One region of the Mycobacterium sp. 20KCMC460 genome, then DNA from elsewhere that is predicted to be linked to it. Evidence: predicted binding sites of a transcription regulator. Region 1 holds the regulator's gene; the other holds the start of a gene.

Region 1 (4,416 bases):
AGAAGCTGGGCCAGGAGTCCCAGGCGCTCGGCCAGGCGATCTACGAGGCCGCTCAGGCCGAGGGTGCCGCGGCAGGCGGCGGCCAGCCCGGTGGTGGTTTCGACCAGGCCGGCTCGGCCGACGATGTCGTGGACGCGGAGGTGGTCGACGACGACCGGGAGTCCAAGTGACCGCGCGCCGCGACGATGCAGAGCGAAGCGATGAGGAGGAGCGGCGCCAATGACCGACGGGAATCAGCAACAGGAACCGGTGACGGTCACCGACAAACGGCGGATCGACCCCGAGACTGGTGAAGTGCGGCACGACCTTCCCGGCGCTGGTTCAGCGTCGGGAGGGCCGTTCGCCGGCGAATCGCCGGAAGAGGCCGGCAAGGCCGCCGAACTGCTCGGCGACCTACAGCGGGTGCAAGCCGACTTCGCCAACTATCGCAAGCGGGCGCTGCGCGACCAGCAGGTCGCGGCCGACCGGGCCAAGGCTAACGTGGTCAGCCAATTGCTGGGCGTGCTCGACGATCTCGAGCGGGCACGCAAGCACGGCGACCTGGAGTCGGGGCCGATGAAATCGGTCGCGGACAAGCTGACGAACGTGCTGACCGGGCTCGGGCTGACGGCATTCGGTGTCGAGGGCGAGGATTTCGACCCCGCCCTGCACGAGGCCGTGCAGCACGAAGGCGACGGCGGCCCGGGCTCCAAGCCGGTGATCGGCACCGTCATGCGGCAGGGCTACCAGCTCGGCGAGCAGGTGCTGCGGCACGCGATGGTCGGAGTGGTCGACACGGTCGCCGGCGAGACCGGCGAAACCGGGCCGGGCGACACGAGTGATAACGCCGACGACTCCGGTGACTAGGACACACAATCAACGAGAGAGCTAAGGAGGTGACGCGATATGGCCCAGCGTGAATGGGTCGAGAAGGACTTCTACAAGGAGCTCGGCGTCTCCTCTGATGCCAGCGCCAAAGAGATCAAGACGGCGTACCGCAAGCTGGCTTCCGATCTGCATCCGGATAAGAACCCCGCCGGAGCCGACCGGTTCAAGGCAGTGTCCGAGGCGTACAGCGTCTTGTCTGATGAGGCCAAGCGCAAGGAGTACGACGAGACCCGCCGGCTGTTCGCCGGCGGTGGTTTCGGTGGCGGCCGCCGCTTCGACACGGGCGGCTTCGGCGGTTTCGGCGGTGGCGGCGACGGTGCCGAGTTCAACCTCAACGACTTGTTCGAGGCGGCTGGGCGGTCCGGCGGCGCCAACATCGGCGACCTGTTCGGCGGCTTGTTCGGGCGCGGCGGTAGTCAGCGTCCCAGCCGGCCGCGCCGCGGCAACGACTTGGAGACCGAGACGGAATTGGATTTCGTCGAGGCCGCTAAAGGCGTCGCGATGCCGCTGCGGCTGACCAGCCCGGCTCCGTGCACCAACTGTCACGGCAGCGGCGCACGCCCGGGCACCAGCCCCAAGGTATGCCCCAACTGCAACGGCGCCGGCGTGATCAACCGCAACCAGGGCGCGTTCGGTTTCTCCGAACCCTGCACCGAGTGCCGTGGCAGCGGCTCGATCATCGAGCACCCCTGCGAGGAGTGCAAAGGCACCGGCGTCACCACCCGCACCCGCACCATCAACGTGCGGATCCCGCCGGGGGTGGAGGACGGACAGCGGATCAGGCTGGCCGGCCAGGGCGAGGCCGGGTTGCGGGGGGCCCCGTCGGGAGATCTGTACGTGACCGTGCACGTGCGTCCGGACAAGGTGTTCGGCCGCGACGGCGACGACCTCACCGTGACCGTGCCCGTCAGCTTCACCGAATTGGCTTTGGGCTCAACGCTTTCGGTGCCCACGCTGGACGGCAAGGTCGGAGTCCGGGTGCCCAAAGGCACCGCCGACGGCCGCATCCTGCGGGTGCGCGGACGTGGGGTGCCCAAGCGCAGCGGCGGTGCCGGCGACCTGCTGGTCACCGTCAAGGTGGCGGTGCCCCCGAACGTGGAAGGTGCCGCCCAGGAGGCGCTGGAAGCCTACGCCGAGGCCGAGCGGGCCAGCGGGTTCGACCCGCGGGCAGGTTGGGCGGGTAACCGCTGATGGCTCCGATGTCCAACAACAACGAGGAATCGCGGACGTTCCTGATCTCGGTGGCCGCCGAGCTGGCCGGTATGCATGCGCAGACGCTGCGCACCTACGACCGGCTCGGCCTGGTCCGCCCGCAGCGCACCCCCGGCGGTGGGCGCCGGTATTCCGAGCATGACGTCAACTTGCTGCGTGAGGTGCAGCGACTGTCGCAGGACGAAGGCGTGAACCTGGCCGGCATCAAACGCATCATCGAGCTGACCAATCACGTCGAGGCGCTGCAGTCCCGGCTCAAGGAGATGTCGGAGGAGCTGGCCAGGCTGCGGGCCGGTCAGCGCCGCGAACTTGCGGTGGTGCCGAAGAACACCGCCCTGGTCGTCTGGCAACCGCGCCGATAATCCGGCCGGCGCCATCCGTGTCAGACGCGGATGGAGAAGACCGCTTCGGCCGGCTCGCCCGGACGGGCGCAGCGGTAGCCGGAGCGGCGCAGTGCGTCGGTCGGGGCGGCCATCGGCTCGAAGCACACCACGTCCTCACCCGGCGGCGCGAAGATCTGCGCCGCCGGGTAGCCGCGGTCGAAACACACTTCCAGTCGACGATCCCCGCCGCGCACCGCGAACACCGACCCCTCGGCAACCTGATCGTAGGCGTCGTCGAAACTGTTGTCGCCCAACCGTTCTGAGCGGGCGGTCTGCTCAGTGGTGCGGCCGGTCGGCAGGCCGTGCTGGTCAAGAGACAGGTGCCGCAGCGCCGGTGTCTCGATGACCCAGTCTGCGCGCTCGGTACCCGGCAGCTGAAGGTAGGGGTGATACCCGAAGCACAGCGGCACGGCGCGCTCCGCCGTCGCCGTCACGGTGGTGCACACCGTCAGGGTCCGCTGCGCGAGCCTGACGTTCACGGTCAGCAGGTGCGGGAAGGGAAAGCTGGCCAGCAGCCGCGGATCGGCACCGAAATCCACTTCGGCGGTCAGTTCATTCTCCGATTCGGCTGTCACGCGCCAGCCCGGGTACGCGGCCAGTACGCCGTGAATGGGCAGTCCGGCGGGGTCGGTCCGCACCCCGTTGGCGCCGGGCGTCAGCGTCACCGTCACGTTCTCGGCAGTAAAAGTGTTGCCGCCCAAGCGATTTGCCCACGGATACAGGATGGGGATGCCCATCGTCTTGCCCGCGCTCAGGTAGGCGTCTAGGCCGCGTCGCTGGCCGAGCAGTTCGACCCCGGCATCCTGCAGTGACGTGCCGATCATGCCGGCCTCGGGCACGAACTGCGCCGTGACCGGCGGGTCGCTCACGGTGATGACGCGCACCGGGCCAGCCTAGCCTTCAGCGCGACAACGGATCGTGCTGAATGCGTTCCGGGGGGGCGCCTTTGGCCATCAGGGCGGCCTTGGTCGCCTGCACCATCGCCGGTCCGCCGCAGATCAGGATCTGCCGGTCACCCCAGCTGCCGTACCGGGCGACGACGTCGGGCAGCCGTCCGGTTTGGCGCACGTGCAGTCCGCGGGGCGGGGACACGTCGGGGTAGTCGGCGGCCCAGGACGGGTCGCTGTTGTACTCCGATACCGGCGACACCGACAGCCAGGGGTTGTGTGCCGCGATCTGCCACAGGGTCCGCAGGTCGTAGAGCTCGCACGGGTAACGCGCGCCGAAGAACAGGTGCACCCGCGGATTCTCGGCGAAGCGACTGAGATCCATGATCAGGGCTCGCAGCGGCGCCAGGCCGGTGCTGCCGGCGACCATCAGCACGTCGTCGCCGTCGCGGTCGACGTGGAAGCCGCCGTGTGGACTCGACAACCGCCACCGGTCGCCGGGCCGCGTTTCGGTGACGACGGCGTTGCTGACCAGTCCGCCCGGCACCACCCGCACGTGGAACTCGATGCCGCGCGGGTCGGCGGGGATTGCGGGGGACAGGTAGCGCCAGCGGCGGGGGCACTGCGGGACATGCACGTTGACGTACTGCCCGGGGTGATAGTCCAGGGGGCGGTCCAGGCGCAGCCGGACCACCGCGAGATCGCGCGACACCCGGGTGTGCTCGACGACGGTGCCGTCCCACCAGGCGGGCGAGTCGTCGGAATCCGCCGCCCCGCTCATCACCCCGACGAACAGGTTCAGCGACTGCTCGGCCGCCGCGGCAACGGCATCGGTCCAGGCGCCGGCCAGGTGAGCGCGCAGTGTTGCGTACAGTGCCCGGCGCAGCGTCTGGTAGTGCGCCGGCCGCACCCCGTATTTGCGGTGGTCGCGACCCAGCTGCGCCAGGAAGGCCACCGGCTGCTCGGCGCGCTGATCGACCAGCTCGCCGTAGAGCCAATGCATCGCGTGCGCGAAAGCGGCTCGCTGGCTGTGCATTTCGGGTGGGAACAGGTCGCGCACCGAGGTG
Region 2 (4,416 bases), 2.3 Mb from region 1:
GCCAGGTGTCCGCCGATCAGAAACGCAAGACCGCCGAACATCTGCTTCTCGTCCACTCCGGGTCGTTGCGCCAGCAGTTCGCGGATCCGGTTGGCGAGGTCGGTGTCGTAGGCCATGACGGTCGGTCAGTCCAGATCCACCCGGATGGTCAGCAGGTCAGTGCCCATGGTGCGCACCCCGACTCCGTTGAGCCGGGGCAGTTTTCGCAGCCGTTGCCACGGATCGTCGTCGGGCAGCAGGTGCGCGGTGCCGGTTCGCCACTGGCCGCCGATGCGCACCCGGACGGCGGGATTGGCCTTGATGTTGTAGACGTAGTCCGAATGCTCCCCGTGTTCGGAGACCATCCAGAACTGGTTGTCCACCACCGCTCCGCCCACCGCGGTGCGCCGCGGCTGACCCGATTTGCGCCCGGTGGTTTCCAGCATGGTGACCGGTAGTTTGCGGCCCAGCGGGTTCACCACGAAACGCTGGACTCGATGCACGAACTGACGCTTCAGATCCTGAGCCATGTCGGTGATTCTGCCAGGATCGGACCACGCCGCGCCGCTTGACTCAGGCAGCTGCCGATGCGGTCTGCTGAGCTTGAAGGGCTTGCGCGACGATCTCGGCCACGTCGGTCATCGGCAGCACGGTCAGCGACTCGAGCACCTCGGCGGGCACGTCGTCGAGATCCGGCTCGTTGCGGGCCGGAATGAAAACCGTTGACAGACCAGCACGTTGGGCGGCCAGCAGCTTCTGCTTGACCCCACCGATCGGCAGCACACGCCCGTTCAGGGTGACCTCGCCGGTCATGCCGACGTCGGAGCGGACCTGCCGTCCGGTGGCCATCGACACCAGCGCGGTCACCATCGTCACTCCCGCGGACGGGCCGTCTTTGGGCACCGCGCCGGCGGGCACGTGGACGTGGATGCGCCGGTCCAGCGCCTTGGCATCGACCCCGAGTTCGTCGGCGTGCGAGCGGACGTAGGACAACGCGATCTGCGCCGATTCCTTCATCACCTCGCCCAGTTGGCCGGTCAGCTGCAACCCGGGCTCACCGTCGGTGGCGCCGGCCTCGATGTAGAGCACGTCGCCGCCCAGGCCGGTGACGGCCAAACCGGTGGCCACACCCGGCACCGCGGTGCGTTCGGCCGATTCCGGTGTGAAGCGCGGGCGGCCCAGGTAGCCGACCAGGTCGGGCTCGTCGACGGTGATCGGCGCCGGGTCCGCAGCCAGCTTCGTCGTCACCTTGCGCAACGCCTTGGCCAGCAGCCGTTCGAACTGCCGCACGCCGGGCTCGCGGGTGTAGTCGGCCGCGATCTTGCGCAGCGCGGCGTCGGTGACGGTCACCTCGTCCTCGGTCAGCGCCGCGCGCTCCCGCTGCCGGGGCAGCAGGTAATCCCGCGCGATGGCGACCTTGTCGTCCTCGGTGTAACCGTCGATCTGCACCAGCTCCATCCGGTCCAGCAACGCCGACGGGATGTTCTCGACCACGTTCGCGGTGGCCAGGAACACCACATCGGACAGGTCCAGATCCAGATCCAGATAGTGGTCGCGGAAGGTGTGGTTCTGCGCCGGGTCGAGCACCTCGAGCAGCGCCGCGCTGGGGTCGCCGCGGTAGTCCGAACCGACCTTGTCGATTTCGTCAAGTAGCACAACGGGATTCATCGTTCCCGCGTCACCGATGGCACGCACGATGCGGCCCGGCAGGGCGCCTACGTAGGTGCGACGGTGCCCGCGGATCTCGGCCTCGTCGCGCACGCCGCCCAGGGCGACGCGCACGAACTTGCGACCCAGCGCGCGGGCCACGCTCTCGCCCAGCGACGTCTTGCCGACGCCGGGCGGGCCGGCCAGCACCATCACCGCCCCAGAGCCGCGGCCGCCGACCACCTGCAGACCGCGCTGGGCGCGGCGGGTACGCACGGCCAGGTATTCCACGATGCGGTCCTTGACGTCGTCCAAGCCGTGGTGGTCGGCGTCCAACACTTCGCGTGCCGCGGCCAGGTCGGTGGAGTCCTCGGTCCGCACGTTCCACGGCAGGTCCAGGACGGTGTCCAGCCAGGTGCGGATCCAGCCACTCTCCGGGCTCTGGTCGCTGGCGCGTTCCAGCTTGCCGACTTCGCGCAGCGCGGCTTCGCGCACCTTCTCCGGCAGCTCGGCGGCCTCGACGCGGGCGCGGTAGTCGTCGGAACCGTCGGGCTCACCCTCACCCAGCTCCTTGCGGATGGCGGCCAGTTGCTGACGCAGCAGAAACTCCTTCTGCGTCTTCTCCATGCCGTCGCGGACGTCCTCGGCGATCTTGTCGTTGACCTCGACCTCGGCCAGGTGCGCGCCGGTCCAGTCGATCAGGACGCGCAGCCGCTGCGCGACATCCACCGTTTCCAGCAGCTGCCGCTTCTGCGCCTGGGACAGATAGGACGCGTAGCCCGACGTGTCGGCCAGCGCCGACGGATCGGTCAGGCTGTTGACGTAGTCGATGATCTGCCAGGCGTCGCGCCGCTGCAGCATCGCCAGCAGCAGTTTCTTGTACTCGGCAGCCAATGCCTTGATTTCGTCGGTCACCTCGGTGTCCGGCACTTCGGTCACCTCGACCCATAACGCGGCACCGGATCCGGTGACGCCGGCGCCGATGTGAGCCCGGCGCTCACCGCGCACCACGGCGGCCGTACCACCGCCGCCCGGTATCCGTCCTACCTGCAGGATCTTTGCCAGCACGCCGTGGCTGGGGTAGCGGTCGTCCAGCCGCGGGGCGATCAGCAGCTCGCGCGATTCGCTGCCTTGCGCGGCGTCGACGGCGGTGCGTGCGGTGTCGTCGAGGGTGATCGGCACCACCATCCCGGGCAGCACGATCGGGTCCGACACGAATAACACCGGCACTGATTTGGCTTCAGCCATCAATTCCTCCCAAAGTTAAGTCTGCTCGACTCAACCCAGGGTTCGGTCGGTTTGTTCCCGACGACCCCGGTCGCCACGACGCACATATGAAAATCATTAGGAAACGCTAGGTGAACGAAAGTTGAACGTAGACTGGTTGAGCCCAGCCATCGGAGCTCGACCAGCGAAGGGACGCCGCTCTTGATCCGCAAGATGATCGTCGCCGTCGCCGCTGCAATCGCCTCGTTCGCTCTGGGCGTGGCACCGGCGTCGGCCGACCCGGCGGAAACCCATCCCAACCCGTTCGGCAGTCTGGGCTGCGATTGCCCGAAAATCCCCACCGCAAAGCGGCCCGGCCTGACGACCGAATTCGATCGCGGGATCGATTCAGGTCTGGCCGGCCGAGTCAACAGCGGCCAGCGCAGCTAGACCGGGGCCAGTCGCCGCAACTGCGTCACGTGCTGGGGCGACAGCTCCTCGAGGCAGGTGACGCCCAGCAAGGCCATGGTGCGGTACACGCCGCTTTCCAGAATTTCGATGGCGCGGGTGACTCCCGCTTCGCCGCCCGCCATCAGCCCGTACAGGTAAGCACGCCCAACCAGCGTGCAGCGCGCTCCCAGCGCCACCGCCGCGACGATGTCGGCGCCGGCCATGATGCCGGTGTCCAGCAAAATCTCGGTGTCGCGGCCCAGTTCCCGCGCCACCGTCGGCAGCAGGTGGAACGGCACCGGTGCCCGATCAAGTTGGCGGCCACCATGATTGGACAACACGATCCCGTCCACACCCCGGTCGACCACGGCACGTGCATCCGCGAGTGTCTGAATGCCCTTGACGACCAGCTTGCCCGGCCACTGCTGCTTGATCCAGGCCAGGTCGTCGAAGGTGACGCTGGGGTCGAACATGGTGTCCAGGTATTCGCCGACGGTGCCCGGCCAGCGGTCCAGGGACGCGAAGGCCAGGGGTTCGGTGGTCAGCAGGTCGAACCACCAATGTGGATGGGGGATGGCGTCAAGCACGGTCCGCAGCGTCAGCGCCGGCGGGATGGCCATGCCGTTGCGCACGTCACGCAACCGCGCACCGGAGACCGGGACGTCGACGGTGACGAGCATGGTGTCGAACCCGGCAGCGGCGGCCCGCTGCACCAACTCCATCGAGCGCTCCCGGTCCTTCCACATGTACAGCTGGAACCATTTGCGGCCCTGCGGGACAGCGCTCACCACGTCCTCGATTGCGGCGGTGGCCAGGGTGGACATGGAGAACGGGATGCCGGCGGCGGCCGCGGCCCGCGCACCGGCGATCTCGCCACCGGTGTGCATCAGGCGGGTGAAGCCGGTCGGCGCGATGCCGAACGGCAACACCACCGGCTGGCCCAGCACGTTCCAGCCGGCGGTCACGTTGGTGACGTTGCGCAGGATCGTCGGATGAAACTCGATGTCGCGGAAGGCTTGCCGGGCGCGCTCGATGGACAGCTCGTCCTCGGCGGCGCCGTCGGTGTAGTCGAAGGCCGCCTTCGGGGTGCGCCTTTTGGCGATCCGCCGCAGATCCTCGATGGTCAGTGCGGCG

The links. Region 1 encodes HspR, which represses chaperone genes until heat shock. Its sites were predicted from a motif close to ANNTGAGTNNNNNNNACTCANNT; they were not measured.
Region 2: the regulator HspR is predicted to act here: its motif matches at 2,888-2,910, upstream of lon (endopeptidase La).

Annotation. Positions count from the first base shown of each region.
Region 1 is NZ_AP025524.1:1,014,944-1,019,359, forward strand. Features, by position in the region: gene dnaK (molecular chaperone DnaK) at 1-170, shown strand, start outside; gene grpE (nucleotide exchange factor GrpE) at 220-846, shown strand; gene dnaJ (molecular chaperone DnaJ) at 886-2,058, shown strand; gene MKCMC460_RS04630 (heat shock protein transcriptional repressor HspR) at 2,067-2,441, shown strand; gene MKCMC460_RS04635 (aldose 1-epimerase) at 2,462-3,286, opposite strand; gene MKCMC460_RS04640 (FAD-binding oxidoreductase) at 3,363-4,416, opposite strand, start outside.
Region 2 is NZ_AP025524.1:3,328,504-3,332,919, forward strand. Features, by position in the region: gene MKCMC460_RS15345 (TfoX/Sxy family protein) at 1-116, opposite strand, end outside; gene MKCMC460_RS15350 (nitroreductase family deazaflavin-dependent oxidoreductase) at 126-509, opposite strand; gene lon (endopeptidase La) at 553-2,874, opposite strand; gene MKCMC460_RS15360 (hypothetical protein) at 3,055-3,282, shown strand; gene MKCMC460_RS15365 (alpha-hydroxy acid oxidase) at 3,279-4,416, opposite strand, start outside.